One region of the Alkalihalobacillus sp. R86527 genome, then DNA from elsewhere that is predicted to be linked to it. Evidence: a T-box and tRNA genes for the amino acid it is inferred to sense, from the RefSeq annotation. Region 1 holds a T-box; the other regions hold tRNA genes.
What was found. A T-box is a leader RNA that pairs with one kind of tRNA and senses whether it is charged. The one in region 1 lies ahead of argS (arginine--tRNA ligase), so its partner is inferred to be a tRNA-Arg.

Region 1 (7,484 bases):
CGAATTAAAAGCGAAAGGATATGATGCAATCATCAAGCAGGAGGATTAAAAGACTTTTAGATCAAGAAGAAGTCAGGAAGTCCCTTTGCATTCTCATAAGAAAGTTTAAGGTTTTCTCTTTTTATAATGTTATTTTGTACTGTTGTCATCATGAATGTTTGGAGCGGAAATCAACATTCTCTATAATACAAAAGAGTCATGCAAGATGCATGACTCTTTCGTCGTTCTTATTTTAATAAATCAGGATTTTCGTTTTTAGCTCGTTTTACTTTCGTTTTGCGAACGCCACCGGCGATATCTGCTTTCTTAAATTCCTTAGCGTATGCGACTTCTTGTGCATCACTTAATTCAAAACCTTTTTCGTGTATCGGTTGATATTGAGAGTTCTTAGCCATAATGCTATTCCTCCTTGTAAGTATAAAGTAACTATCGGCTTATAATAATCGGTACCCTGTGAGAATTTGTGTTAAACATATAAGTCTAATTTTGTTATCAAACCAAGTTTTGTGGTAACTTATTAGTAAATGAATGTCGTCTAATAAATTGGAGGAACTATGAACCGAAAGAAATTAACCAATCTAATAATAGGAAGTTTACTCATAATAGTTGGAGCTCTTCTGCTAGGAAAGTATACGTATGTTCATGAAGAGCACATTGAACGAGGTGAGATCATAAGTAAAGAAAGCGAGCATCACGAATACTATGTGTTTGTTCAACCAGAGGGTGAAGGTGAAGCGAAAAAGCTTGTTGTGGAAGATGAACTCACGTGGAATTTAGTTAATGAAGGTGAATTGTACAACGTGGCTTATGCGTGGCACGGTTCAAAAGAACCGAAGATCGAAGAAATGGAAAAAGTGGAACGGGAATGAGCTCTGAGGGCACATTCTCGTTCTTTTTGTATCTATAACGTTCAATAGTTGTATAGTGAGAAGAAGTTGAATAAAAGAAGCATATGAGAAAAGACTCAGATGAAAGATGGAGACTGCTGGGCTTTTGTATCATTTTGATGAAGGTTATGATAAGTTATGTCGAATGTATGGTTTCTTGTTGTTTAAGTAATGTATAATTAAGTTAATTAAATCGGAAGGTGGTTCTTACGATGACGATTAGAAACTCTCAAAAAGAAAAGCTCGCCGTCGATCGATGTATGAAGCACTTAGAAGTCGTCAACGTTGAACCTAAAGTAAGACAGCTTATTTATATGTATATGACCTCTATTTACCGTGAAGCTTACGAAGAAGGATTATCCGATGCAGAACGACAGGAACAACATTCGGGATAATTATCAAAAACATATTGATTTCTTGCATGGTTTGGCTATACTGAATAGTAATATAAAAACGTCTATGCGAAAGAGAGTAGTGTTTGTTAAGGGATAAGCGATCCGGGGACGGTGTGAGCCTGGAGCCGAGGCATGCATGAACCGGACTTTCAAGATACTGTTCTGAACAAATAGAAGTAGGAATGGTCGGTTTTCCCCGTTACGGAATAAAAGTTGGCACTGGTGGTCGTAACCAGGCAATAAGAGTGGTACCGCGGAAAACTCCGTCTCTAATCGTAGAGGCGGAGTTTTTTTGTTTACTTAAGGAGGAGGATTTGATTTGGATTATAAAGGTGTCTTTGCAAATGAACTGTATCATGCGATTGAGAAGAAGGTTGAATACGAGAACATCATCAAACGTATTGAAAAACCAAGCCAAGAAAGTTATGGAGATTTTGCCTTTCCGTGTTTTGATCTTGCCAAAATAATGAGGCGATCTCCTCAGCAAATTGCTCAAGAATTAGCTGTGAAAATCACACATCCTCTGTTTGAAAAATGTGAGCCTGTTGGAGCCTACATTAATCTATACTTAGAAAAAAAAGAGGCTTCTTCCACAGTGATTGGTGAGGTTTTGGAGAGCGGAGAAACATACGGAACAAGCGAAGTTGGTGAAGGTGGGAAGGTTCCAATCGACATGTCTTCTCCGAATATTGCTAAGCCGTTTTCGATGGGGCATCTACGTTCAACTGTTATAGGAAATTCTTTAGCATTAATTTTAGCCAAGATAGGATATGAACCGATACGAATCAATCATCTTGGTGATTGGGGAACGCAGTTCGGTAAGTTGATCGCTGCATATTTAAAGTGGGGCGATGAAGCCAAAGTTCGCCAGAATACAATTAAAGAATTGCTAGCACTTTATATTAAATTTCATGAAGAAATAGAAAAAGACGCTACGCTAGAAGACGAAGGAAGAAGTTGGTTTAAGCGTCTTGAAGATGGCGGTCAGCAGGCGGTAACGTTATGGAAGTGGTTCAGGGAAGAATCCTTACAAGAGTTTAATCGCATCTATGAACTGATGGATATATCTTTTGATTCAACGAACGGAGAAGCATTCTACAATGATAAAATGGATCGCGTTGTACATCTACTCGATGACAAAGGATTGCTACAAGAGTCTGAAGGGGCTCTCGTCGTAGAAATGGATGATGATAACCTTCCTCCATGTTTGATAAAGAAGAAAGATGGAGCGACATTGTATGCGACGCGTGATTTGGCTGCAGCGATCTACCGTTATGAAACATTTGGATTCAGTCAGTCATTATACGTAGTAGGAAATGAACAAAGGTTACATTTTAAACAATTGATTGAGGTATTGAAGAAGCTAGAGTTTAATTGGGCAGATCACATGCATCATATTTCGTTTGGAATGATGTTAAAGGATGGTAAAAAGATGTCTACGAGGAAGGGGAAGGTTGTCCTCCTTGAAGAAGTGCTAGAGGAAGCGATTCAACTTGCTAAAGTAAATATCGAAACAAAAAATCCTTCTCTTATAAATAAAGATATCATTGCACAACATGTTGGCGTAGGAGCAGTTATGTTCCATGATTTAAAGAATGATCGTCGTAATGATATCGACTTCTCACTTGAGAGCATGCTGAGAGTAGAAGGAGAAACAGGCCCATACGTTCAATATACGAATGCTAGAGCATGTTCGATCTTACGCAAAGGGCATTATTCACAAGGCGAAATCCAGGGTGTTGATGATGAAAAAGCATGGCCAATCATTATGCTTCTTAATGACTTTCCTGAAGTCATTCAAAAAGCAGGCAGAGACTTTGATCCATCTCTAGTGGCAAAGTATGTAATCGACCTTTCACGCTCATTTAATAAATATTATGGTCAGGTGAGAATCCTTGATGATGAATATCAAAAAGTCGGAAGGCTGAACTTAGTTGCTGCAGTTTCTATCGTGCTAACAGAAGGTTTGAGACTACTTGGTTTACATGCGCCGCAAGAAATGTAAGAAACGCCGATCCATTATGGATCGGCGCTTTTTTTTATTAACCGGTATAGTCTGTATCCTCTAAAGATCCTTCAAACATGTTCTGCTCGTATTCATCGATTTTCTCTTCATATCGTTCATGTGATTCGTTGGGTATGACGCCTGTCGGTTTTCCATCAATGTCAGAAGTAATAAACGTTTCGATTTCTTCAACAAATCCATTCGGTTCATTCGATTCGACGTACATATTATCGTAATCCTTTTTAGGGTCGATGAAGTCGGATGGCGTTTCTGAAGTACCATAACTTGCAGCACGTTGCCACGAATCCTCAGAGTCGAAGAAGTTTGCATCCTTATTGTCGTTGTCGAATCTTCCGAAAGGTGGACTTAGCGTATCTTCTTCTGCAGGCCTATTTTGGGATGTTTGGTTGGAAGGAGAATGACCAACGCAAGTTACTGCAGTAGGCATCGCCTCAAGGCGCTCAAAAGCAATCTCTCTTCCGCATTCTTCACAAACACCATATTTACCCTGGTTGATTCTTTGTAGCGCACGGTTAAGCTCTGCTTTTTCTTGCTTTAAATGCTCATCTAAAGAGAGATCTTTCTCTCTCTCGAATAACTCTGTTCCTGTATCTCCAGGATGGTTATCATAATTGGATAGCTCTCCAGTTGATTGTTGAACAAAGGTTTGCGATAGACCAAAGTCTTCTTGTTCAAAATTTTCCTGTTGTTTAATTTCTGCTAAACGGTTCTTTATGATTGTCTTAAATGAACGAAGCTGATTGGTTGTCAGCATACATACAGCCTCCTTATTTATTATGGATATCTGTAGTATGTGGCAAAGAGAAACAAGCTACTTCTGAAAATAATTCCAAAGATAAAGAATCAATTCCATTTATTTGGAAAAAGTAATAATGTACAAGTCGTGGAGAAACTGGTGATAAGATGAAAAGAAAACTCTATCCTTTTGAAATTCTATTGTGGAGTATTGCGTTTCCAGGGTTTGGACAAATCCTTAATCGTGCTTATATACGCGGAGGTTTTTTTATCCTTCTCGAATTCATGATTAATGTGAAATCAAAACTAAATATGAACATCCTGTATAGCTTTCAAGGTAAGTCAGAGCTTGCAATCAGTGTGACAAACTATGAATGGGCGATGTTTTACCCTTGTGTGTATTTATTTGCAATCTATGAAAGTTATGTGATGGCGTTTGAGCGACTCAATATGCCTACTCCATCATATTTAACTCTCCCTTTTGTTTCAGCCGCATATTTTTCAACGATTGGAGTCATTTACTCGAATGTTTCTCTACCTATTCCACCTACATTTGTTCCTATCATAGGGATAGGAATAGGGGTGATGGTAGGTTTTGCCCTTCGTGCTTTGTTAATACAACGACGATCTAACTAAAACAGGCAGTGAAGAAGTTACTTCTTCACTGCCTGTTTTGGTTATACTTCTGTCATACGAAAATTAGCTGATTGTAACTCTTCATCGTCTTTTTCTCTTTCTCTTCGCGCCCATTGGAAGAAGATATAGCCTAGAGCAGAACCATAGGAAATCTCTTGAATGATTTTCATAATGATTCCACCTAATTGCTGGTCTTCCATGATACCGAGTGGCTTGAATTGAGCAAATAGCTCGGGAGGTACTACGGTGCCACCAGGGACACAGTACCCCATTGCTGTTGCCCATACTGTTGGGTCTGTATAAGTAGAATACAGTGGTGTAGAAGCGAAAATAATCAATGCACAGGCAGGTGTTAACAGAACACCATCCGCAAAGATATATCCAAGTTTTTTTACTCCAGATAGCGTATCATACTCTGGAATCGGACAAACAAGCGGCCACCACATTGCAAACGCTGATAAAATCAGAGCAATTTTATAAATATCTTGAGCTGTATAGTGGGTCATCAAGTAGTCAAAAATTTCAGGGATATGATAAAAAGAAAATAGCCCGTTAAATAAGAGAAGCGATATAATTGGAAATGTAAAGAACTTCACTAGTTTGTGCACAACTTTAATGTTGAGTATTGGTCTTAATACCCATGCTGGAGTACCGATGATCATCAATGGCGGAGCGATTAAATAAACAAGCGCCATCTCAGTCATATGGATACTTAAGAGTAAATGTCCCATTAAGGACAATGGTCCTCCAAAACCAATATAGAGAATAAATACGCCTAAAAGAAAGAACAGCTTCTTGTACAATGGGAAAGGAGCTGCATCTTTGAATGAATTCTTCCATGGCCCTGTTAGTAATAAGTAGAGAATCGCCACAAAAATGGCTCCTACCATTAACCCAGGACTCCATAGAGCACTAAAGGAAAACGTGCTCGATAATTGTTCCCACATAAGGAACACCTCCATCTATATTTCATAAGCCAGTAAGTAGTAAATCAACATACCCATCATACCATATCTTACGAAAATCTCATTAGTTAGCAGTGTCTACCAATATTGTAAGAAGGAATGTAGCGAAATACAACAATCCCTCAAAGGAATGTGTGAAGGAACCGTGACATTCTTACATTTAGTTGACAGTAGAATGAAGCATCACATAGAATGACAACAGGATGATACATGAACGTATATTCATATAAAATGGAGGGGGATTTATGGATAATCAAGAACAAGACGTTATCCTTGAGCACCTGGATCTTGACGAAGAAACATTATTTATCGTGTCACAAACGTTTAAAGCTCTAGGCGATCCTACTCGAATTCGGATATTGAATCTCCTAGCCGATCATGAATGTTCCGTAAGTGAAATAGCGGAAGGTCTCCAGTTATCTCAATCAACCGTTTCACATCAGCTGCGTTTTTTGAAGAATTTAAGACTTGTAAAGTTTCGTAGGGCAGGAACAAGCATTTATTATTCACCAGATGATAAACATGTGATGGCTCTTTTGAGTCAGGCTATCAATCATGCATGCCATGATTAATGAACAATCCTAAAAAAAGTTCGGAAACGTTCATAAAATTGAATGTTGAATGAAGATAGTCAACGTTATAATGTGGGTAGCAAGTTCGAGAGGGGAATAAGAATGTTAACTAAAATTAAGCAGCATAAAACAGAATCAGCTGTTATTTTCTTTGCGTTTATTCTGCCCTTTATAACGATGGTAGTGATAGGTGCATTATCGATCTATTTATCTTATAGTGGTTAAGAGAATAACATTGTTTTTGTAGGAAGGTGGACGAGATGATGGACATTGGATCGATTTTGGTCGTCATGTCGACGGTACTCTTCTTTGTGGTTTTTGGTCTGTTTGGTTTCTTTCTATATATGATGAAACGAAAAGAAAGAAAGGTAGAGAGTCAAAAGGAGATGCCTGAGAATGAGGAGTAAAAATATTCGATTGCTAATCATATTACTTATAATCAGCGCAGTATGGGGAGTCGCCTACTGGGTCTGGGCATTTGGTAATGTATAAGAGGACTTTTCCAAAGAGGAAGGTCTTTTTTTTATGTTAGAAAAGTTTTGAGAGAAGGTATACATAATAAAGGCGAACGGTATGTCAATTTATCGAAAAGAGGGATAAGATGGGACACCACCATCAACACCATTCTGTTAAAAATATTAAGACGGCATTTTTTCTAAATTTTGGTTTTACAATCATTGAGATCATAGGTGGCCTATTAACAAATAGTATGGCGATTTTGTCTGACGCCCTTCATGATTTAGGAGACTCTCTGTCACTAGGAATATCTTGGTATCTCCAAAAGAAATCGAACAACAAGGGAAGCAATGCGACGTTCAGCTTTGGATATAAACGATTCTCTCTTCTTGGGGCTTTAATCAACAGCATTATCTTAATCGGAGGATCACTCTTTATCTTGACTCAGGCAGTTCCGCGTCTCCTCGATCCTGAGCCAGTTCAGGCTAGTGGCATGCTGGTTCTTGCTATTCTTGGGATTATTGTTAATGGGGCGGCAGTTCTTAAATTGAGAAGTGGAAAATCCATGAATGAAAAAGTTGTGACCTGGCATCTCCTTGAGGACGTACTTGGTTGGGTAGCAGTATTGATCGTGAGCATTGTATTGATGTTTAAGAATATACCGATTCTTGATCCGATTCTTTCAATCATGATTACGGTTTATGTCTTAATTAATGTGGTCAAGAACCTAAAAAAAACAGTCATGATTTTCTTGGACGCTGTACCTGAAGGTGTGGACTTCCAAGAAATAACAAATAAGATTTCAGCTCTAC
Region 2 (7,484 bases), 2.6 Mb from region 1:
GTGCGAGTAATGAGCGCATTGTTCGTCTCCCCTGCAGTCCTTTTTTTCTTCATGAGACGTATTATGTCCCGGTCAGACATTTTCAGTCCCACCTGAATCAAAAAAAGAACGTCTTACAAATTTCATTGTAGCAGTTGCCAACTACATGGGCAACTATGTTATACTGAAAATTTTAAAGTAAGCGTTTTCTTATATTTTTTCTTGATATTCGGCCATAATCTACGATTTCACCATCTACTTCAACTACCGGAATCATCACCATAAACTTCTCAAGCAATGCATCGTTCTGATAGATATCTACTGATTCGATCGTGAAATCCACTTCAGTTTGAAGATCCTCAAGAATCGAATAAGCTTCATCACAAAGAGGGCACGTCTCTTTCGTGTATAACATAACCGTTTTACTCATTACTTAAACCCCTTTCCAATACCATTCTAACCTTTCACAAATAAACCACGCAAAGAAACAGCTGCGTTGCAGCTGTTACCTTGTAGAAACACCCTAGTCTATATTCTCCCTATACCTTAGGAATTTGAATGCTTACTTTCCTGCGGACGAATGCCTATAAAAAACGTTTCCTCATTGATGAGCCAGGTATGTTTAATTCTTCACGATATTTCGCGATTGTTCGTCTCGATACCTTGATACCTTTTTGTATATGAAGAGCCTCCACGATTTTCTGATCGGACAGTGGCTTCTTCTTATCTTCTTGTTCAATAAACTCTTTTATCAATATTTTCACACTAGAGGATGATGTTCCACCATCTGTTTCTCCAGCTAAACGTGAAGTAAACAACTCTTTTAATGCAAATAGACCATGAGGAGTTTGAACATACTTGTTCTTGATCGCTCGACTGACTGTTGATTCATGCACACCTGCTTCAATAGCTACTTCCTTAAGCGTGAATGGCTTCAGTTCGCTGAGTCCCGTTTGAAGAAAGGGACTTTGACGCGCTATGAATACCTCCATAATCGAGCGTAGCGTTTGTTTCCGCTGTTCAATACTCTTTATCAGCCAGTTGACTTGCTGATATTTACCTCTTATATAATGAGCTACTTCGCCTTTTTCAAACGATTGGTAGGCTTTGCTTATTTTCATAGAGGGCAAATCATCATCTAGTAATTTAATCGTGTATGTTCCATCATTCTCTTGAATAATGATGTCCGGGGCAACGTAATGTGTTTTATCCGTATACCACTTTAACCCTGGCCTTGGATCTAGCCTAGCGATAACATCCGATGCTAATTGAATATCCTCAAGGTTCACTTGATATTCTTTTGAAAGCTCTCGAAACTTCCTTTGTGCTAGCGCTTTCAAATTTTCTCTTGCAAGCTTACGAGCAAGCATATCGATAGGCGAAGTGGAATGAATCTGTAAACAAAGACACTCCCCTAAATTACGGCCACCAATTCCTGGCTCAAGTGATTGCAATACATGAACGGCATCTTCAAATTCACGATCAGTCAATCGAAACTGTGAGATAACCTCTTGATCGCGAGTTAGTAAGTATCCAGTTTCATCTATATTATCTATCAAATAATGGATAACCTTTGCTTGGTGATGCGATAGATTCAAACATCGCACTTGTTCATGGAGCTCATCGTTCAAACTTTTTCCTCGTTCTGCTACATAGTCTAGCGGATCAGTGCGTTCGCCCCCGTATGAGTTTTTCAAACGAATGCCTGCTTCCCATGACGGCGTCTGGAGTTCAATAAGAGGATTCTCAAGCGCCTCTTCTTTAATATATTCCATCAACTCTATAGTCGAATATTGAAGAATGGCTATTGCCTGACGCAATTGAGTTGTCATTACGAGTTGCGTTGTCTGTTTTTGTATTAATCCTAATTCCATCGCAATCCCTCCACCTTTATCATACTATATTGATTCAGCTTATGGTATGAGGAAAACGATAATGACCTGAATTTTCAATCATTTACCAAGTTATGTGCCTCCTTTTCATAAAAATAAGCAATGCGCCCACTCAATCCCCTATGATTCGACATACACTGCTATACAGAGAGAAAAAAAGGAGGCAAAAACCATGGATTTAACTGTATATGGTATTGCTTTGCTTCCAATCATCATTGGAATTGTCCAACTTTTTAAGGTGTTTGGTTTTCCGGCTAGGTTTCTTCCTTTGCTTTCAGTTGGGGTAGGAATCGTCATGAGCTATATTTATATTGACCCGGATTTCAAAAAAGCCTTTTTAATTGGACTCTGGCTAGGGTTATGCGCTTCTGGTATGCATTCAGGCTTAAAGCATACGATGAATGGAGCAAGCAAAAAACCAGTTGACCGAGAAAATGACAAGCCCGTTAAGAAGCAATAATCTCTAATTTTCAAGAGTGGACAAGGTTCACTCTTTTTTTTGACTTGTTTTTCTTCTTCAAGATCCAACCAACTAAGCATCTCTTTCACAACGTTATTCAGCTTTGTCGTAACGACCTGAGTTCCGTACACCTTCTTCGCATTCTCAATGGTTTCTATCACTTTAGGTTCAAATTGAATCAATGGCTCGTCTTCTTCTGATTCATTGTACAATTCAACGACCTTCTCAAGTCCCTCAGTAATACGATCGATCGCATCACTTAATGACTTACTTTCTTCACGTTTTACCTTCAACAAAACCCCTACTTTCACCATATTTATAGCCTTAGTGTTTGTCACTTTCAACCAAAAAATCACCTTGCAAAAAAAATACCGTTCACGTATAATAATCCTTGCGCTCAACATATGCGCCCGTAGCTCAGTAGGATAGAGCGGTGGTTTCCGGTACCACGTCTGTCGGGGGTTCGAATCCCTCCGGGCGCACCAATTACATAATTCTAATCCCCTTTCATCTGGAAGGGGATTTTTTGCGTCTTCAACCAATCGGAACGAGTGGGTTCTTGACGTCTCATTCGTCTCATAGTATTGTAATATCAAACATATGTTCTTATAGGCGGTGAAGATCATGTTCCGATTAAATAAAGAGGAAGCAAGTGCTGTTCGGGATTATTTATTGCTTCCTTATGTTAAAAAGGTACTGGAACTCGATGCTGCATGGATTAATCACTCTAAGATGAAGCTTCCACGCCCTTATTTGGAACTGATCAACCAGGCTTTTTCTCTAGCTTCAACAGACCTAAAGGATGCAAAGTCAGTTCTTCATAGGCAAAACATCACTGCTTCAGTTCAGGATACTAAGGAAGATATGGTCGTTTATCTAGTCTACTGTCGCGGATACAACCAAACATATCGGTATACATCAGTCCAAATTAGAAACCTAGTTGAGAGAAGAATTGCAGGCTACTTTTTAACTGATCATCGATTTAAAAAAAGACAGGTTCGTTCTGTTTAAAACGAGTGATAGCGGGGAAAATGGAGGTATGTAGAAGCAGCTAATGAGTAGCTTCAAAATAAATGGTTAAAAAGAACAGCACTTTATTTGACCTATATTGACCTTTTCGGTATGATGAACTTACAGCAACTACATATTTGAATGAATATAAGGGAGGAATTTTTAATGGTATTAATTCCAACGGTTATCGAACAAACAAACCGCGGTGAAAGAGCTTATGACATCTACTCTCGTCTTCTTAAGGACCGCATTATTATGCTTGGAACGGCAATCGACGACAACGTTTCTAACGCAGTCGTAGCACAGCTTCTTTTCCTTGCTGCAGAAGATCCAGACAAAGATATCTCTCTTTACATCAATAGCCCAGGTGGATCAATCACAGCTGGAATGGCAATCTACGATACAATGCAATTCATTAAACCAAAAGTGTCTACCATCTGTATCGGAATGGCTGCATCAATGGGAGCATTCCTACTTGCGGCTGGTGAGCCAGGTAAACGTTATGCTCTTCCAAACAGTGAAGTAATGATTCACCAACCACTAGGTGGTACGCAAGGTCAAGCTTCTGATATTGAAATCCATGCGAAGCGTATTATCCAAATGCGTGAGAAGCTTAACAAAATTCTTGCAGAGCGTACTGGTCAACCTCTAGACACAATCGACCGAGATACTGATCGTGACCGTTTCATGGAAGCAAATGAAGCGAAAGAATACGGCTTGATCGATGAAGTTATGGAGAAAAAAGCATAGTAAACAAAAAGGTTGCCGTCACGGCAACCTTTTTTCTTTAATCTTTTTGAATGAACTCAATGAGAGAGGATACAGCTTCCTCTTCATCATTTCCATCAACTGTAATCACAACAGAAGAGCCAGAGCCTACTGCAAGACTCATGATCCCCATAATACTCTTCGCATTAACTTTTTTACCGTCTTTTTCAAGAAAGATATCGGAGTTATATCGATTTGCCTCTTGTACAAAAAGTGCGGCAGGTCTTGCTTGTAATCCTGTTTCTAACGTAACAACAACTTCTTTTTGAACCACTTTTCCATTCCTCCTTAATTCATAAAGCCTTTATTCTCTTGTAAGAAAGCGCTATCTTAAATAATGAAAAAAAATAAGTATATGCCCTTCTTTATTCATTTATTCAGATTCTCTCAACAGGATTCCATTTAATTTGAATTATAAACTTCATGGATATTTTTATGTTTAAGTAGAATCAAGACGCCTTATAGAAAATCAAGCCCGCACCACTCGCGCAGGCTTTTCTTTTCTAACGCTTATGTTATTGGTTTCCCTGCACGGAGCTTTTCAGCTAACTGGTCGATCTTACGCAGCCTATGATTGATTCCAGACTTACTGATCGCACCTCCAGTTAACATTTCTCCAAGTTCCTTAAGGGTTACATCCTGGTGCTTAACTCTTAGTTCAGCAATTTCTCTTAATTTATCAGGAAGGATTTCTAACCCAACTTCATTCTGAATAAATCGAATGTTTTCCACCTGTCGGAATGCAGCACCAACTGTTTTATTTAAATTGGCGGTCTCACAATTCACGATACGATTAACTGAGTTTCGCATATCTTTCATAATTCGTACGTCTTCAAAGTACAGTAGCGCCTGGTGAGCACCTACTACACTTAAAAACTCTGTGATTTTTTCGCCTTCTTTAATATAAACGATATATCCTTTTTTCCGCTCGAGCATTTTGGCATTCAGATCGAACTGATTCATAAGCTCACACAACGACTCGGTATGCTCTTCATACATCGAAAATATCTCTAAATGGTAGGAGGTTTCTGGGTGATTGATCGACCCTCCTGCGAGAAAAGCACCTCTTAAGTATGCCCGTTTGCAACAGGCTCGCTTTGTAAAATCACTCGGGATTGTTCTCGTGAACATGAACGCATTGTCCATAATTCCAAGATCTTCAAGTAGATCTCTTGCTTTAGCAGACACACGAACGATATAGACATTATTCTTCTTGAGACGCATCTTCTTACGTACAAGTAATTCCACATCGTAATTATATAGTCGTTTGATAAGCGTATAAATTCTTCTCGCAATCGCAGCATGTTCAGTGGGAATATTAAGAATCAATTGTCTGTTTCCAAATGATATCGATCCGTTCATCCTGATAAGGGCTGCGAGTTCTGACCTCGAGCAGCACGGTTTACTTTCGAGCTGTGTTAATTCTTTCTTTGTATCGGCAGCAAATGACATCGCTATCCCCCCTTTACCATGCAGGGGCCCATTGACCCATTACCATTATTTCTTCTTTTCTAATAAAGATAATAGAATAGAAGAGATTTTAATGGCATCGTGACGTACATACTTCTCATCATATTGAATAATTTTATCACTGATTACTTCAAAACCAAAGCTCTTTAGCCTATTTTCGTCATATTGCACAACTTCTGCATGCTCTTTTGCATAACGCTTTGCGTAATAGGGTGGAATTACTTGTTTGTTTACAATAATCGTTTCAATAAGTTTGTGGTCAATATGATCAATGAGTGCCTGTACATGGTCACTTGCAGTATAATTTTCTGTTTCACCTTGCTGGGTCATTACGTTACACACATACACTTTACGAGCATTGGATTGACTAATTTCATCTGCAATACCAGGAACAAGCAAGTTTGGTAGTATGCTCGTATAAAGACTACCTGGTCCAAGCACGATTAAATCAGCGTTTCGAATCGCATCCAAAGAGTCTGGCAAAGCTTTTATTCCAGGAGGTGATAGAAAAACTTTCTTAATGGTTTTATTCATTTTCGGAATTTGAGATTCACCTTTTACGAACGTTCCATCTCGCATTTCAGCATGTAGGACCACACTTTGATTCGAAGCTGGAAGGACTTTCCCTCGCACATTAAGAACGCGACACATCTCCCGAACGCCTTGGACGAAGTCTCCCGTAATGTCCGTCATAGCAGCTAGCATGAGATTTCCAAGTGAATGACCTGATAACCCGTTACCATTTTTGAAACGATGCTGCATTAAGCCTTCTAACAATGGTTCGACCTCAGCTAAGGCAGTTATTACGTTTCGCACATCACCAGGTGGAGGGATATCAAACTCATCACGTAAGCGACCAGAGCTCCCACCATCATCAGCTACAGTGACGATAGCCGTAATATCGACTGGGAATGTCTTAAGTCCACGAAGCAATACCGAAAGGCCGGTGCCTCCACCAATTACAACAACCTTCGGAAGTTTTGTGTCTGTCATATTATTTGCGACCCTTTCCTTTTTCAATATCCCTGTGTGTAATATTCGTTCGATATTCTGATTCAAAATGATGGCCGATGTGTTCCGCGAAAGCAACAGATCGATGCTTTCCTCCAGTACATCCAATGCCGATGACAAGCTGACTTTTGCCTTCCCTTTTATATTGCGGAAGCATGTATGCCAGCATATCGATTAGCTTATTCAAAAACGTCTGTGTTTCTTTCCACTTAAATACATAATTCGATACTTCTTCATCTACTCCTGTTTTGGGACGCAAGTGGTCAACATAATGAGGATTAGGTAAAAATCGAATGTCGAAAACGAGGTCAGCGTCAATTGGAATGCCGTATTTAAAACCAAAAGACATCACATTTACACCAAAGTTTTCTTTTTCATTTGAGGAGAAACGATCCATGATTTTTTCTCTAAGCTGAATAGGCTTTATATCGCTTGTATCAATGATTTGCTGAGAACGTCCTTTCAGCTCTTCAAGCATCTCCCGCTCTACTTTTATTCCTTCAAGAGGGAGTCCTTCTGGAGCGAGTGGGTGAGATCGCCTCGTCTCTTTATATCGTCTAACAAGCGCTGAGTCACTAGAATCAAGATACAGAATTTCAGCATCTAATCGGTCATTCGTGCGAAGTAAATCTACTGCTTCTAACAGATGCTCAAAGAAATCCCCACCTCGTAAATCCATGACTAGAGCAACTTTGTCTAGTTTCCCTTCGGAGTTTTCGATCATTTCAACAAATTTCGGTAACAATGCTGGAGGTAAATTATCGATACAGAAATATCCCATATCTTCAAAACACTGCATCGCTACCGTTTTTCCGGCACCGCTCATTCCAGTAATAATGACCATATGAATTCGTTTATCTATAAGTTCGGCCATTCTCCCCACTCCATTTCTC
Region 3 (7,484 bases), 3.3 Mb from region 1:
TCCCGTAATCGGGTCACCATTTTCATCAACGACTGTTCCGGTAATATTACCAACTGTGCTCGTTAACGTAACATTGGCAACAGTGCTTTCATTGCTGCTCACGATCACTCCAATAAAATCTGTGGAATAATTCGGTGCAGTAGCAACGACTGTATATGCTCCAGGCGCAAGTCCTTCCAAGAAATACTCTCCGAATTCGTTCGTTGTCGTGGTTCGTATTTGAAGGTTATCAACAGTACGCACAATTACGGTTGCACCAGGTAATAGGTTTCCGTCTGTGTCATTAATTTGACCAACAATGGCACCGGGATCAGGAATAAGTGTGACATTTGCATCAGTTACAATTTGGCCAGGGCTCAACGTAACTCCGGTTGTATTTGAAGAATAGTTTTGAGCATTCGTCACGATTGTGAATGCACCAGGAGCAAGGTTCCCTATTGCATAGTTACCATCTTGATCTGTTCCTGCTGTCCACAATAACGTGCCATTTGCATCAATAATTTGTATCGTTGCGTTTGACACAGGATTACCTGAATCGTCGGTAATTACGCCGCTAATCTCTGCCGGGTTCGGTTCAAGGGTGAGCGAGGTATCCGCTATTTCATCTGATAAAACTGTAGCTCCGGTTGTCGAAGTTTGATAATTTGGAGCTGTTGCTGTCACGATATATTGCCCTGGTTGTAGGTTCTCAAAAAGGAAGTCACCACTTGGATTTGTTAGAGTTGACCCGATCAAAATGCCGTCAGACGTCGTTAAAGTTATGAGGGTACCATCAACTAATGGAATAATTGACCCTGAGATCGAGCCAGGATTACTCACAAGACTTTGATTCACAACAGTCGTTTCATTTGATTGCACGATTGCTCCAATGGAAGCTGATTGATAACTGTCCGCGACTGCAGTAATCGTATAATTTCCTGGCGCAAGACCATTAAATTCATAAGTCCCATCTGTACCAGTCAGTATCGTCCCCACCAAAAATCCTGTGTCATCTACAACTCTAATGGAGACATTTGATAGGGGAGCTCCTGCCGTATCGGTTAAGGTTCCCGTGATGCTTCCAGGCGCTGGTGTTAAGACGACGTTAGTCGTTTCGACTTCTCCTGGTGATAATGTGACGGAGGCTCCGTTTGTCTGAAAATCAACAGCACTCGCAACAATTCCATACGTACCAGGAAGTAAATGATTCACTTCATACTGTCCAGTCAAGTCTGTAAAAGTGGTTGTTAAAACGTTACCGTTAAGATCAACTACTTTGACTTCGATCATCAAATCAGTAATTGGTAGCCCTGTTGCAGCATTAATGATGGCCCCCGTTACGCTAGCTGGGTTCGGTTCAAGGATAAAATCTGTCGTTGTCGTTTGATCTGAGACGATTGTTGAACCTGTTTGTTTACTTTGAAAATCTTCGAGGAGAGCAGTGATGGAATAGTTGCCCGGCGCTAGACCTGTCGCTGTATAGACCCCCTGGTTGTTCGTCACCACTTGAGTGATATTAGCGCCCGTACGATCATCTCTGATCGTTAACACCACACCTTCAAGCGCTATCCCGTCTAATGACCTTACTGTTCCAGTTAATGTGCCTGGATTTGGAGTTAACGTTACATCAGCGGTAGATGTTTCATTAACAATGACCGAAGCCCCTACCGTTTCCGAGGAGAATCCATTATTCGAAGCAGTAATGGAATATGCGCCTGGAATAAGATTGTTAATGATATAGTTTCCATTACTATCAGTTGTTGTGGAAGCTACAAGTACGTTGTTCGAGAAAATTTCGATGACAGAACCGGCAACCGGATTGCCAAGCGTATCCGTGATTGTTCCTGAAATTGCACCTACGAGCTGCTCTAACGGAACATCTAACGTAGTTGTTTGCTCAGATTGAATTTTCGCCCCTACGGTTTGCGAGCCATACCCTGGTGCTACAAACGTTACCGTATAAAATCCCGGCGCTAGCATTTCGATCGTATATTCTCCGTTAAGGTCTGTCGTAGAAGTTGCTACAGTAACTCCAAGGCCATTCGTTACCTGGATGGTCGTACCTGGCAGTGGAGCTGAAGTCGTTGCATCTGTGATCGTTCCAGTCAATGTCCCAGGATTTTCTTGTAACGTACCATTCAGAACTTCCGTTTCGCCGGCTTCTAAATTAAAGCCAAGAACCTGGGTAGTGAATAATGACTTACTAAATCTAATTTTATAATCTCCTGGCGCTAGTTCATCGATCGTGTAGACTCCCGACACATTCGTCGTTGCTGTACTAATAACAGAACCAGCTAAGTTCAAGACTTCAACTAACGCACCATTGATCGGATCGCCATCTTCATTCCTTACTTCACCCTGTACCGTTCCAGGATTAGGTTCAAGAACAAAATTAACAGTTGAAGCATCATTTGCTGCAACCGTCACCCCAACTGCGTCAGATTGAAAATTAGTTGCAGTGACATTTAGTGAATATTGCCCAGCTATAACGGAGGGGAACGAATAGGCTCCAGTAGCGTCTGTTGTCTGTGTACCAACGATATTACCCGCCGTGTCTACTAACAGTATCGTTGCATTATTGATTGGACCACCAACTGAGTTTAAAACAGTACCAGATATACTACCTGGAAGCTCTGTCAAAAATACATCTTTTCTTGTAATATCACCTGCATTAATCGTAACGGCGGCAATAGTGGTAATGTAATTAACCTTTGAATATTCGATTGTATACGTATCTGGTGTTATACCGGTAAAACTGTATTCCCCGTTAGCATTCGTAGTGGTCGTTGCGATTGTGGTTGCGCCATCTTTCAACTCAACATTGGCATCCGATACAGGAAACCCTGTGAACTGATCGCTTACAATACCAACAACGCCCCCGTTTACTGTAACGGTTATCGTGCTCGTTATTGGGTCCGTTTGCAATCGATCTCCTGTATTATTGTCGTTTCCAGTAACGCTTGCAGTCTCCCACGTTTGAACACCAGCTTCATTAAAGAACCCACTAACTTCGAACTCCAACACGGCAGACGCACCTGGCGCTATATTCCCAATTCCCCAACAGAGCGTTTTCCGTCTAGAACTAAAGTTTGCGTTTCCTTTTGTTTTGCTTGTTATACTAAAAGTATTGAGTATATCGAATTGAATCAGGTCATATAGACTGACATTTGTTGCTTCGCTTCCTCCTGTGTTCTCAACAATTAATTGTGCAGTAAATGAAACTTCTTCACCCGCTGATACACTAGCGGGACCGCTAACAATCTCTTTCCTCAATTCTAAACTCGCCTTCACATTTGTATCATCCACTGTTATAGGATCTGAAAAGGCATCGGTAAACTGAAATCCTTCACTTACTCTCAAAGAGTCTTTATTGTAATTATTAGAATTAGTCGCGGTATACGAAATCAATTTTAATGGCGTTTGGTCTGTAATATTAAGATAGTCGAACAAAATATTAGCTGGAATAAAGAAATCCAAGAATACGTTATCATCGTTACCAAATCTCGTATTCGCAGGCTTTACTCTTGCAACGTCGTAATTAATAATTGGCCTAGAATAATTAGGATTTCCTTTTCCATTTGTACCTTCAGCAGGATCGTTCCAGGAGTTTACTTCTTCTACCGTGTTTTGAATTAATACAAGCTCTTCATCTAAGCCATCAACTGCCAATAGCCATTGGTAAGTCCCGGGAGCACCTCCTGTATTGAACAGAACACCCCATGAAAAATTCTGAAAGCCCGTCTTTTTTCTGTTTCGTGGATCTTCCCTTAAACGTAATCGGAAATAAACATTCGTCCCATCGTAAGCCATTGCAAATGATGGATTCGACTGATTTCCAACAAGATCTACAGCCGTGGGTGATTGATCACCCGTCACATCGAAATAAACACCCGTGCCTAATGGAATCGGGCTATATTGTATATCATTAGGAAAAGACACTTTTCCCCCTCCTTATAGTTACTCTTATAGACTTATGTTCCTTACTATCAAGTTGTAATAGTTGTTCTACCTATAACAAGGGGTTATTTCCATTTATTTTCATTTCGAATAAGCCTATTTTTTTACGTATGTAGCCCAAAAAACAATAAATACATAAAAAAGCACGCGATCCATTTACATGATAATCGCGTGCTTTTTTATACATTTATATGTTTCACGAAAATAACCTTATCGAATTTGGTGGCCCCGAGAGGAATCGAACCTCCGACCTGCGGTTTAGGAAACCGTTGCTCTATCCCCTGAGCTACGGGGCCGAATGGTATTTATTATACAATAAAAGTCCATGTAAGAAAAGTAATAGCGCGGCTATTCTTTAGCCGCGCCTTCCGTTCGTTTCCCCCAATTGATCATTTACTCTGTAACCCAACTTTTCATGTATGCTTCATCCTCGTACTCTTTCGCCTGCTCGATGGTTTTGAGCGGTCTGAATGTATCGATCATAACAGCAAGCTCGAGCGTTTCTTTTTTGCCGATGCTTCCTTCGATCTTACCTGGATGAGGACCATGAGGAATACCAGATGGGTGCAAGGTGATAGAAGCCTCTTCAATCCCTTTACGACTCATAAAGTTTCCCTCAACATAATAAAGCACTTCATCACTGTCGACATTACTATGAAAATATGGTGCTGGAATCGACTCTGGATGGTAGTCATATAACCTTGGCACAAATGAACAAACAACAAAGTTATTTCCCTCGAACGTTTGATGGACAGGCGGTGGCTGGTGGATGCGACCCGTTATCGGTTCAAAGTCACTTATGTTGAACTTCCATGGATAAAGGTATCCATCCCACCCGACCACATCCAAAGGGTGATGATCAAAAACATGCCGATGTAAGCTGCCACGTGCTTTTGTCACAACTTCAAATTCACCTTTCTCATCATACGTAGTAAGACGTTCCGGTCCCCTAATATCCCTCTCACAGAAAGGACTATGTTCCATCAACTGACCATACTCGTTACGATACCGCCTAGGCGTTGTGATCGCGCTAGTTGCTTCGATCACTAGCCATCGATTCTGATCATCTTCAGGAATCACACGGTAAATGGTGCCAATAGGAATCAAAATGTAGTCACCAGGTTCATAGGTAATCTCACCAAACATTGTTTCGATTTTACCAGTCCCATGATGAACGAAGAATAACTCATCTCCGTCTCCGTTACGATAAAAGTAATTCATTGTTTCAATGGGATTTACAACTCCGATCAACACATCCTCATTCCCCAGGAAATAACATCTATCGACAACAGCATCCCCCTTTTTGTCGTATGCTGCCGTACGGAAATGACGATGTTGTAAGGCACCTTGCTTCTCATACTCGGGTATAGCATCCTTTAGGTAACTTGCTTCCTTCACCGCTGTAGGAAAATGATGATGATAGAGAATGGATTGAATACCCGAGAATCCTTTTGTACCCATTACCTGTTCTCTATAAAGCGATCCATCCTCTTTCTTAAACATCGTATGCCGTTTATGAGGAAGCTCCCCCATCTTCTGGTAATAAGCCACTCTTACTCCTCCTCTCCAACAACATTAATAAGGCTGCCAAGATGAGTAATGGAGAGTTCCACTCGATCACCAGGCTTTAACCATTCACGTCCATATTGTTCAAGAATACACCCACTGCCTACTGTACCTGATCCAATCACTTCTCCTGGATACAGCGTGACATCTTTCGAAGCTCGTTCAATCAATTCCCCAAATGAATAGTACATGTCTTTCACATTTCCCACGGAATATTGCTCACCGTTCACAATTGCTTCCATACTTAAATCTAGTTGGTTGTCATGCAGTGGTATTTCATCAGGCGTAACGAGATAAGGCCCAAACGATGTTGCAAAGTCTTTCCCCTTCGCAGGTCCAAGCCCCACCTTCATCTCCTTCGCTTGAATATCACGCGCACTCCAATCGTTCATGATCATGTATCCGAATATATAATCCTTTGCTTCATTAGCTTTTATATTTCTACCTTTTTCACCTATGACACAAGCAATTTCGAGTTCATAGTCTAGTTTTTCACAGCCTCGAGGAGGAGAAATAGAATCCTCTGGACCCTTTACAGCGTGATGGTTCGTAAAATAGAAGACCGGAAACTCATACCATTCGGGCACGACATCCAGACCTCTTTTCCCTCTAGCTGTAACAACATGTTCTTCAAAAGCATAAAAGTCTCTAATGCTTGCTGGACGAGGAAGTGGTGCTTTTAGCTTCACCTGAGAAAGATCATGCCCTTCATCTAACTGCAATTCCTCAATCGCATAGTTTCCTTTAATTAACTCTAGAAGATCACCTGGCATTGTTCCCTTAGAAGCTCGGTTTAGGTTGTACACTTTCCCATCTGTTAAAATACCTGCATGTTCTTGACCTTGTCTTTCATACGTGACGAACTTCAAAGTCCTCAGCTCTTTCCTTCAGCCGTTGTTTTTCTTTCTAACGCAAATGTATCCGTGGTAGCTCTCGTATATTCCTGCCCTGCAAGTCGTCCGACAGGTTTCAGCAGTTTAGTATTAATCTTTCCGTCCTCATACAACTCATCACGTACATGAACCATAACTACTTTTCCGATTACAAGACTGCCTGCTCCTTCATGATCACCAAATTCAACAATTTGATCGAGCACACACTCAAGCTGCACATCACTCTCTTTCACCCTTGGTGGTGTGATACAAGCACTTTCGACCTTTGTTAATCCCGCTTCTAGAAATTCGTCTGTTCCGTGAGCAAAGGGTGTCGCACATTCGTTCATCGGCTCAACGATACGTTCACCTACTATGTTGATGACGAACTCTTTTGTTTCTTCTATATTGATAAGCGTATCTTTCTTATCACCCTCTCCTGCTTTACGCATAGGGGCGAAACATACCATCATAGGGTCCGCACATATTCCGGTAAAAAAACTAAATGGCGCTAGATTCACTCGTCCGCTATGATCCATGCTAGATACAAATGCGATCGGACGAGGAAGAACCGAACCAATCAGTAATTTGTATGCATCTTTCCATGCAAGAGAATCTGGTTGAACTTTCATATCGGCAACTCCTTTACCATCATTTTGTCGTGATTATAAGTTGCCTCTTCGTTCCTGTTCTCGCTCAATTGCCTGAAACAAAGCCTTGAAGTTACCCTCACCGAATCCTTTTGCACCTTTACGTTGGATGATTTCAATGAAAAGAGTTGGACGATCGACAACAGGCTTCGTGAAAATTTGAAGGAGATAGCCTTCATCATCTCGATCCACTAATATTTTCAGTTCGCGTAGTTTGTCGATTTCTTCATCAATTTCACCCACACGATCAGTTAGTACATCGTAGTAATTATCGGGCGCTTCAAGAAATTCAACTCCCGCATCTCTTAATTTCCCTACTGTTGTTACGATGTCATTCGTTAACACAGCAATATGCTGCACACCAGGGCCATTATAGTAATCTAAGTATTCCTGAATCTGAGACTTCTTCTTACCATTTGCTGGCTCATTGATTGGGAATTTAATTCGACCACCATTATGC
Region 4 (7,484 bases), 2.1 Mb from region 1:
TTTTCAATACATACAGTATGATTCACACCGCCTTTACCATTGTACAGCTTAACTATTTTTTCTTTGAATCGCAAGCGAAAAGGTTCTGTTTCCATCTATTTCTAATCGAAAGGTCGATAAAATGGTTGGTTCTCTATTCGCTTAATACGATCCGCAGGCACCTCAAACTCTGAAGGCTTTACTCCATAAATACCACCGATGTACTGACTTGTATAGCTTTCTCCATTGATATCAGAAGCTACCATATGTACTGCTGCAGCCCAAACAGAACTACTTTTCGGCTCAGCTTCAAATGGAGATATAGCAAATAGATAGTGCCACCAAATTTGCATGCACATTTCAAATAGGACAGGATTTTCCTGTTCCACGTGGTCAGATAGCTTTTTCTTCACATCTAAAGAGAAATCTTGTATAAAGATGTCTGTCAACTCTGATGGGTTGACGGAGATTTCTCTCCCAAACTTATGTATGGTGACTTCTTGGTCTAGCTTTTTTTCTCTTAATACTTGTAGTACAAGACTCTTTAGAAGTGGATCTTTCCCAGTTGCGTTTATGTATGTTAAATATGCAGGTATAGATTTTTCTTCACTGATATTACTCAGCTTTTGAATTGCTAACCACTGCTTTTCCGTCTTTTCACTTTCGAGATAGCTTATCAACATATCTGCGTCTTCATCCTGAACATCATCATACTGTTCATCTGAAGAGATGTCATAGCCAGTCATTTTTCTACTAAAATGTAAAAGCTGATAGAGCGACTCCGCAATGTTCGACGGAAGCTGGTTTTCTTGAAGAACCGCTTCGATCATCGTAACTACTTTCTGATACTTTCCAAGCTGAACCAAAATCGATATGTATACTTGAAAAATGTCGTAATAGTCTCCAATTCCTTGTTGCATCATTGTTTCACAACGTTCGGAGGCTTCTGTCAACTCTCCAAGTTCCACAAGGCTTAGAACCAATCCAAAATGCCCTTGTGGGTGGTCTGGATCAATCTCTAAAAGTTGACTGAAGTGTTCATGTGCCTGATCAATATTCTTATCTTTAAGGGCTGCCATTCCTTTTTCGGCAAGTTTACCTGCCACGTTTGGAAAATAAACTATTTTCCTTTCATCTTTTTCTTTGTCCATAGACGTATTCGCTCCACTCTCTTATATTCTCTATTAAAAGAGTTTTCAGCAGGAAAGGCGCAGCTACGATTAGCTTACAGTTTATCAGTATAAGGAAGTAAACTCAAGCTAGAGTGTTTCCATGCTTCATCCCTTCATTCCTTATTAAAGTACCCTAACTCCTAGAATAAGAAACAGAAAAGCGCCTCACCTGCCACTTCCTTTCGGACACAAACAAAAAAAGCCTTCTATCTAGAAAGATAAAAGACTTTGAGAATATGTATATGGTGTCCCAGGAGAGATTCGAACTCCCGACCCACAGCTTAGAAGGCTGTTGCTCTATCCTGCTGAGCTACTGGGACATCGTTGCACTAGCTGTCTGTTCTAGCGACAAATATAAATATACCTAAGTAGAAGCTTAAAGTCAATACTGGAATATAAGAAAAAACACAGAAAAGCTGGCGAGAAAATCTCGGCAGTTTTTCTGTTTTACCTTTAACAATGAGTAAGAGGGATTTCCGCTCCAATCTACATAAATGTGTGATTGGTTTAAATCATTTTTCATCAAGAATCTTAAATAATCAACTTGAGAAAATGGATGCTACATCACAATCTAGTAGGAGTGAATACCGCTTGAATCGCGCGTTCGTTCGCAGAAAAGCAAGTGGTATTCAAGGCTGTTCTACAATCTGCCAGTAAAAGTTATTGTGTTTTCCTAAGATTCTAGCTCAAATGATTTGGAAAGATCTTCGACAGGCTCTCCGTTATCATCATAAAAAACAACGTGTACGCGATCCTCAATCCACTCTACGATCGCATACGTTTTGATCCTCGGTTTCCTCGGTAAGCTTATACTTCCTGGGTTAAGAAACAAAATATTCGCTTCAAAATGGACTGTTGCTTCATGTGAATGCCCGAAACAAACAAGATTTGCTTGGTTTTCTTCCGCTCTATATGCTAAATTCATCAAATTCAGCTTCACGCCGTACAAATGTCCATGCGTAGCAAATATGTTTTTGCCACCAACTGTTTCCGACACATCTTCAGGGTACCTTGTATCAAAATCACAGTTCCCTCTGACACGGAGTGGAAATGAGTTCATGATTGTTTCGTCAAAGTCAAATTCAGAGTCACCACAATGAACCATGCACTCAACTTCATCTTTATGTCTTATCACTAGGTTTTCAAGTTCTTCTGAAGAACTATGGTTATCACTTACAACGAGTACCTTCATAACTGATCACCTCTTCTATAGTAAGTCTTGAAACGCTTCTTGAAGTCGATCCAATGCTTTCCCTCTGTGAGAGATCGCATCTTTTTCTTCTGGTGTTAGTTCAGCCATCGTTTTTTGATAAGATGGTAGGTAAAAGATAGGATCATAACCAAACCCTTCATATCCTGATCGTTCATGAGCTATTCTACCTTCGCATGAACCTGAATAAATTTCTGTTTTCTTATCAGGAATCGCAACTGCTAATAAACACTGAAAAGATGCTGTTCTCTTCTCATCTGGGACATTTTTTAGCTCAGATAAAACCTTATCGATATTCGCTTCATCATCTTTCTCGGGTCCTGCATATCTAGCAGAGTAAACGCCTGGATCCCCATCGAGTGCATCGATAACGAGACCAGAATCATCGGCGATTACGATTGTGTTCGTGATCCGCATAATCGTCTCAGCTTTTAAGACAGCATTTTCAGCAAACGTGCTCCCTGTTTCCTCCACATCAAGTGCTTCATCTAAATCTAACAGCGATATAACTTGTAATTCGTCTGTCTCAAAGCGACGTTTAAATTCTTTTACTTTACCTTTATTTTTGGTAGCGACAAGAAGCTTACGCATTCTCTTGCTTACCTCCTTTGATCTCTGAGGAGAACGGTCCGATTACTTCTGATTGTTTTTGTATCAGTTCTTCAATACCAGACTGAGCAAGTGATAGCATTTCGTTTAGTTGGTTCATTGTAAACGTTGCTTCTTCACCTGTTCCTTGAACTTCAACAAACTCACTTTGACCTGTCATAACGATATTCATATCCACCTGGGCGGTTGAGTCTTCTTTATAACAAAGGTCTAGAATAGCCTCTCCGTTTGTGTTGATTCCTACTGAAGTAGCTGCAAGGAAGTCTGTAATTGGCATTTTCTTGATTTGTTTGTTTGCCATGCCTTTTTCTATAGCTAGCGTCATCGCTACGAATGCACCTGTGATTGAAGCTGTTCGCGTTCCACCATCAGCTTGTATCACATCGCAATCGATCCAGATCGTACGCTCACCTAGTGCTTCAAGGTCGATAACTGTCCGAAGCGCACGTCCGATCAAACGCTGGATCTCCATTGTGCGTCCAGCAACTTTCCCTTTACTAGATTCACGAATATTTCTCTGCTCAGTCGCTCTAGGCAACATTGCATACTCTGCAGCTACCCAACCTTTCCCCTGACCTCTCATAAATGGAGGGACTCTCTCTTCAATCGAAGCATTACAGATTACTTTTGTATCTCCAACCGTTATTAAGACAGAACCTTCTGGGTGTTTTACGTAATCCTTTTCAATATGTATCTTACGAATTTCATTATGTTGACGTCCATCGACTCTCATAATCTTCCTCCTGTTCATCGTACCTATCCATTGGAATCTTTTGCCCTATTTTTCAATAAACAAAACAAAAAGAGGGCAGTATTCCTGCCCCCTCATCCTATCATATTCTTTTTTAAAAACCTACTTTGTTAACCTCTACTGGCCTTGAGACCGGCTCAGAAACAACATTCCCTGCTTCATCCAAAACTTCTTCATGTCCATCAACTGTAATGGCTACTTCTTTGACATCTGCATTCTCAGTAAGTGAAAGGACTAGACTGTTTAGCAGTTCTTGTTCTAACACCTTATCTTCTGATCCGGTCAATATTGCTTCGTTAAAATCAAGTGTTAACAAACCATCCTTATTCACCGAATCCAACAGTTTGAGGTCTTTTGAAAATTGACTAAACAAACCGGAGTGTACAGGCGGACCTTCTAACAGACCGGTAATCACGCCATTCACATCATTTTTCACACCCTCTAAACGCTTTGTAACTGGAACATAATACGTATAGTCATTGTTTTGAGCCATGAAATACACTGTAACTGCAGAACTATTCGAAACATCTACGACGTTACCCATTTCATTATTGATACCATTTGATCTGCTAACGTTCTCACCAATCGGGGTACCATTCACTGGCATTTCAGTCTGGTCGAATCCGTTTATTTGAATCTTAACATTTTTCACGCCTTCAAATTGAGTAAGTGTCCACGTTACTGCTTCTAATAGTTGCTTTTCGTGGTCAGCTGCATAATCCTTAAATTCTTCTGAGAAATCCACTACTAGCGTATCACCTACCTGGTTGATCCCTTTCACCACAGTTCCAGCAGGTAGTACAGCTTGAAAACCATTAGGAAGCATCTCTGTCACAGGCCCGTCAATGACTAAGTATTCAAGCGCCTGCTTCGCAGCCCCTTCAACAGCCGGGAGTTGCACTGTTTGTGGAACAACCATTCCATTAGAATCTAACAAATATAGTTCTCTGCTCGACATAGTTGTTGAAGCTTCCGAATCTCCATCTTTTGATTCTTCAGTCGTATCAGGAGCCTCAGCTTCACTGTCATCTAACGCTTCTCCCTCATTCGCATAATCAACCTTAGGTGGATCAATTTCCTTCAACGATTTTTCGAATCCAAATCCGCAACCAGATATGATTATCATACATAAAAGCAACAACATCGTGAATATAGCCCCACGTAAACGCATAGCTATCCCTCCTCAGATGGTTTGTACTATCATTTATACGAGCTTCAAATTAAATTAGACCTGAGGAATGAAAAACTTATAAAATACATAAAAAAACCTCCATTCTCTAAACTGAATGGAGGTCGATTTTTTTTACTGTTTTGACAGGGTGTTCAAGCCAATGAGTTGCTATTTTTGTGAAATTACCTATTGAACCAGTGGTTAAAAAGGTGTGTGATGGTTTTTCATCACCCGTATATAAAAGAGAGCTATACTCTAGAATTCCACTAACTTCATAAGCCGTTTCATCACCAGAACATATAATTGATATCTCATCTCCCATTACCGTTTGGATCACCTTCTCTAATAAAGGATAATGGGTACAGCCTAAGATAATTGAGTCGATTCCTTTGTCTTTCAGTGGTTTCAACGTGGTGTTAACTATTTCAAAGGTTTCTTTGCTATCAAGATTACCTGCTTCCACAAGAGGAACAAACGGTGGACAAGCAAGACTCTCTACCTTGATTTCGTTATTGATCGCCTTCAACGCATCTTTATAAGCACCACTTGCAATCGTCCCAGAAGTACCGATGACACCAATATGGGAATTCGTCGTTACTTTAATTGCACTTCGAGCTCCTGGATTAATAACACCCCGGACCGGAATAGTCAGTTGCTCCTGCAACTCTTTGAGAACAACTGCGGTCGCCGTGTTACATGCGATAATCAGCATCTTTATTTGGTATTGTTCCAATAAATAATTGGTCATTTCCCAAGTATATTGTCGTACTTCATCTGAAGTTCTCGGGCCATAAGGGCACCTCGCAGTATCGCCAAGATAAACAATTTCCTCTTTTGGCAATTGCCTCATTACTTCTTTTGCAACTGTCAATCCACCAACCCCAGAATCAATAATGCCTATTGGTTTGTTCAATGTAGTTCGCCTCTCAGATCTGCTTAACGTTATTTATTCTCCATCTCGCTAAAAAGCAAAGCAAGACTCTCTTCAAGACCTTTCATTTGGTCTTCAGAAAAATGTTTTGTTTTTTCTTCTAGGTATGCTTGCCTTTTTTGTATGACTTTTCGAATGATGTCATGCCCTTTTTCTAGTATGTGAATTCGAACGACTCTTCTATCATGAGGGTCCTTCACACGTTTAACTAGCTCAGTTTTCTCCATACGATCAACGAGATCGGTTGTTGTACTACATGCAAGATACATCTTATTGGATAGTTCTCCAATAGTCAGGTCTCCATTATCTGAAAGCCACTGCAACGCTAGGAATTGTGGTGGTGTTAGTGAGAATTCGCCTAATAATTCACGTCCATGCTGTTTGATAATTCCCGCAACCATCCGGAGTGACTTCTCTATATCAACGATTGATGCTGGTGCTTTTGTTAATTCTTCAGGCATCGTTCATCCCCCAATCTCTGTATCATATGTCTATTTTGATTGTAACCCTCTACAATTGCAAGGAGAGCGCATCAACAGGTATTCTATGTAGACTTATAGATAAATAACTATATAAAAAGAAGAGCTATAGGGAACTATAGCTCTTCTGTAGCAAAATGTTCTTGCACATAGTCAACAACTTCCTGATTTGTAGCAAGAGTAAGTATGTGATCGATATGAGAAGAAATTTCTTCTTTTGATAACTTAGTCATCTGGCTTCTTGCAGGCAGAATGGATGTAGCACTCATACTAAATTCATCTAGTCCAAGACCAAGTAGAATTGGAATAGCGATTTGATCTCCTGCCATCTCACCGCACATACCAGCCCACTTACCTTCTTTATGAGCTGCGTCGATTACCATTTTGACTAGGCGCAAAATAGCTGGGTTGTATGGTTGATAAAGGTACGAAACCTTTTCATTCATACGGTCAGCAGCCATTGTGTATTGAATGAGGTCGTTTGTGCCAACACTAAAGAAGTCAACTTCCTTAGCAAATACATCTGCCATTGCAGCTGTTGCTGGAATTTCAACCATCATTCCGATTTCAATGCTATCAGAAACGTCGATACCTTCTCCAATAAGCTCCTCTTTCACATCTAGTAACATTGCTTTTGCTTGACGGAATTCATCAACGGAAGCAATCATAGGGAACATAACCTTTAGATTACCGTAAACACTTGCACGAAGTAGCGCACGGAGCTGTGTACGGAAAATCTCCGTTTCTTCAAGACAAAGTCGAATCGCACGGAAACCTAGGAAAGGATTCATTTCCTTTGGTAGATTAAGATATGGAAGTTCTTTATCGCCACCAATATCTAGTGTGCGAATAACAACCGGCTTACCGTCCATTTTTTCAAGGACTTTTTTATACGCCTTAAACTGTTCTTCTTCAGTTGGAAGTTCGTTTCTTCCCATATAAAGAAACTCTGTACGGTAAAGGCCAACGCCTTCTCCGCCATTTTCAAGAACACCTTTTACATCTTCAGGTGTGCCAATGTTAGCAGCCAATTCAACGTGCTTGCCATCTTTGGTAGTTGTTGGGTCGTTAACAAGCTTTGCCCACTCTAGTTTCTTCGTTTCAAATTCTTCTTGTTTCTTTGTATATGAAGCAACTTCTTCTTCAGTTGCTCCGATGATCACTTTCCCGTCGATACCATCG

Region 2: it has a tRNA-Arg gene. The T-box ahead of argS (arginine--tRNA ligase) is inferred to sense a tRNA for this amino acid. The anticodon was not compared.
Region 3: it has a tRNA-Arg gene. The T-box ahead of argS (arginine--tRNA ligase) is inferred to sense a tRNA for this amino acid. The anticodon was not compared.
Region 4: it has a tRNA-Arg gene. The T-box ahead of argS (arginine--tRNA ligase) is inferred to sense a tRNA for this amino acid. The anticodon was not compared.

What each region holds. Positions count from the first base shown of each region.
Region 1 covers NZ_JAXHBW010000001.1:3,402,447-3,409,930, reverse strand. Annotated here, with positions in the region: gene SJY16_RS17740 (N-acetylmuramoyl-L-alanine amidase) at 1-49, shown strand, start outside; gene SJY16_RS17735 (YfhE family protein) at 228-395, opposite strand; gene SJY16_RS17730 (hypothetical protein) at 555-869, shown strand; gene SJY16_RS17725 (hypothetical protein) at 1,100-1,282, shown strand; T-box leader at 1,338-1,556, shown strand; gene argS (arginine--tRNA ligase) at 1,602-3,287, shown strand; gene SJY16_RS17715 (TraR/DksA C4-type zinc finger protein) at 3,325-4,062, opposite strand; gene SJY16_RS17710 (hypothetical protein) at 4,212-4,679, shown strand; gene ctaG (cytochrome c oxidase assembly factor CtaG) at 4,721-5,626, opposite strand; gene SJY16_RS17700 (ArsR/SmtB family transcription factor) at 5,890-6,216, shown strand; gene SJY16_RS17695 (hypothetical protein) at 6,319-6,441, shown strand; gene SJY16_RS17690 (hypothetical protein) at 6,477-6,623, shown strand; gene SJY16_RS17685 (cation diffusion facilitator family transporter) at 6,818-7,484, shown strand, end outside.
Region 2 covers NZ_JAXHBW010000001.1:756,555-764,038, reverse strand. Annotated here, with positions in the region: gene SJY16_RS03860 (sugar-binding transcriptional regulator) at 1-19, opposite strand, end outside; gene SJY16_RS03855 (glutaredoxin family protein) at 173-409, opposite strand; gene rpoN (RNA polymerase factor sigma-54) at 564-1,853, opposite strand; gene SJY16_RS03845 (hypothetical protein) at 2,178-2,669, opposite strand; tRNA gene SJY16_RS03840 (tRNA-Arg) at 2,738-2,816, shown strand; gene SJY16_RS03835 (YhjD family protein) at 2,956-3,342, shown strand; gene clpP (ATP-dependent Clp endopeptidase proteolytic subunit ClpP) at 3,508-4,092, shown strand; gene SJY16_RS03825 (HPr family phosphocarrier protein) at 4,130-4,384, opposite strand; gene whiA (DNA-binding protein WhiA) at 4,621-5,562, opposite strand; gene SJY16_RS03815 (gluconeogenesis factor YvcK family protein) at 5,608-6,573, opposite strand; gene rapZ (RNase adapter RapZ) at 6,575-7,465, opposite strand.
Region 3 covers NZ_JAXHBW010000001.1:144,970-152,453, forward strand. Annotated here, with positions in the region: gene SJY16_RS00850 (carboxypeptidase regulatory-like domain-containing protein) at 1-3,918, opposite strand, end outside; tRNA gene SJY16_RS00855 (tRNA-Arg) at 4,157-4,232, opposite strand; gene SJY16_RS00860 (homogentisate 1,2-dioxygenase) at 4,330-5,469, opposite strand; gene SJY16_RS00865 (fumarylacetoacetate hydrolase family protein) at 5,490-6,371, opposite strand; gene SJY16_RS00870 (flavin reductase family protein) at 6,377-7,006, opposite strand; gene hppD (4-hydroxyphenylpyruvate dioxygenase) at 7,040-7,484, opposite strand, start outside.
Region 4 covers NZ_JAXHBW010000001.1:1,263,300-1,270,783, reverse strand. Annotated here, with positions in the region: gene SJY16_RS06395 (tetratricopeptide repeat protein) at 102-1,130, opposite strand; tRNA gene SJY16_RS06390 (tRNA-Arg) at 1,395-1,471, opposite strand; gene SJY16_RS06385 (metallophosphoesterase) at 1,825-2,343, opposite strand; gene SJY16_RS06380 (XTP/dITP diphosphatase) at 2,359-2,952, opposite strand; gene rph (ribonuclease PH) at 2,945-3,703, opposite strand; gene SJY16_RS06370 (GerMN domain-containing protein) at 3,816-4,892, opposite strand; gene racE (glutamate racemase) at 4,999-5,805, opposite strand; gene SJY16_RS06360 (MarR family winged helix-turn-helix transcriptional regulator) at 5,835-6,284, opposite strand; gene ptsP (phosphoenolpyruvate--protein phosphotransferase) at 6,419-7,484, opposite strand, start outside.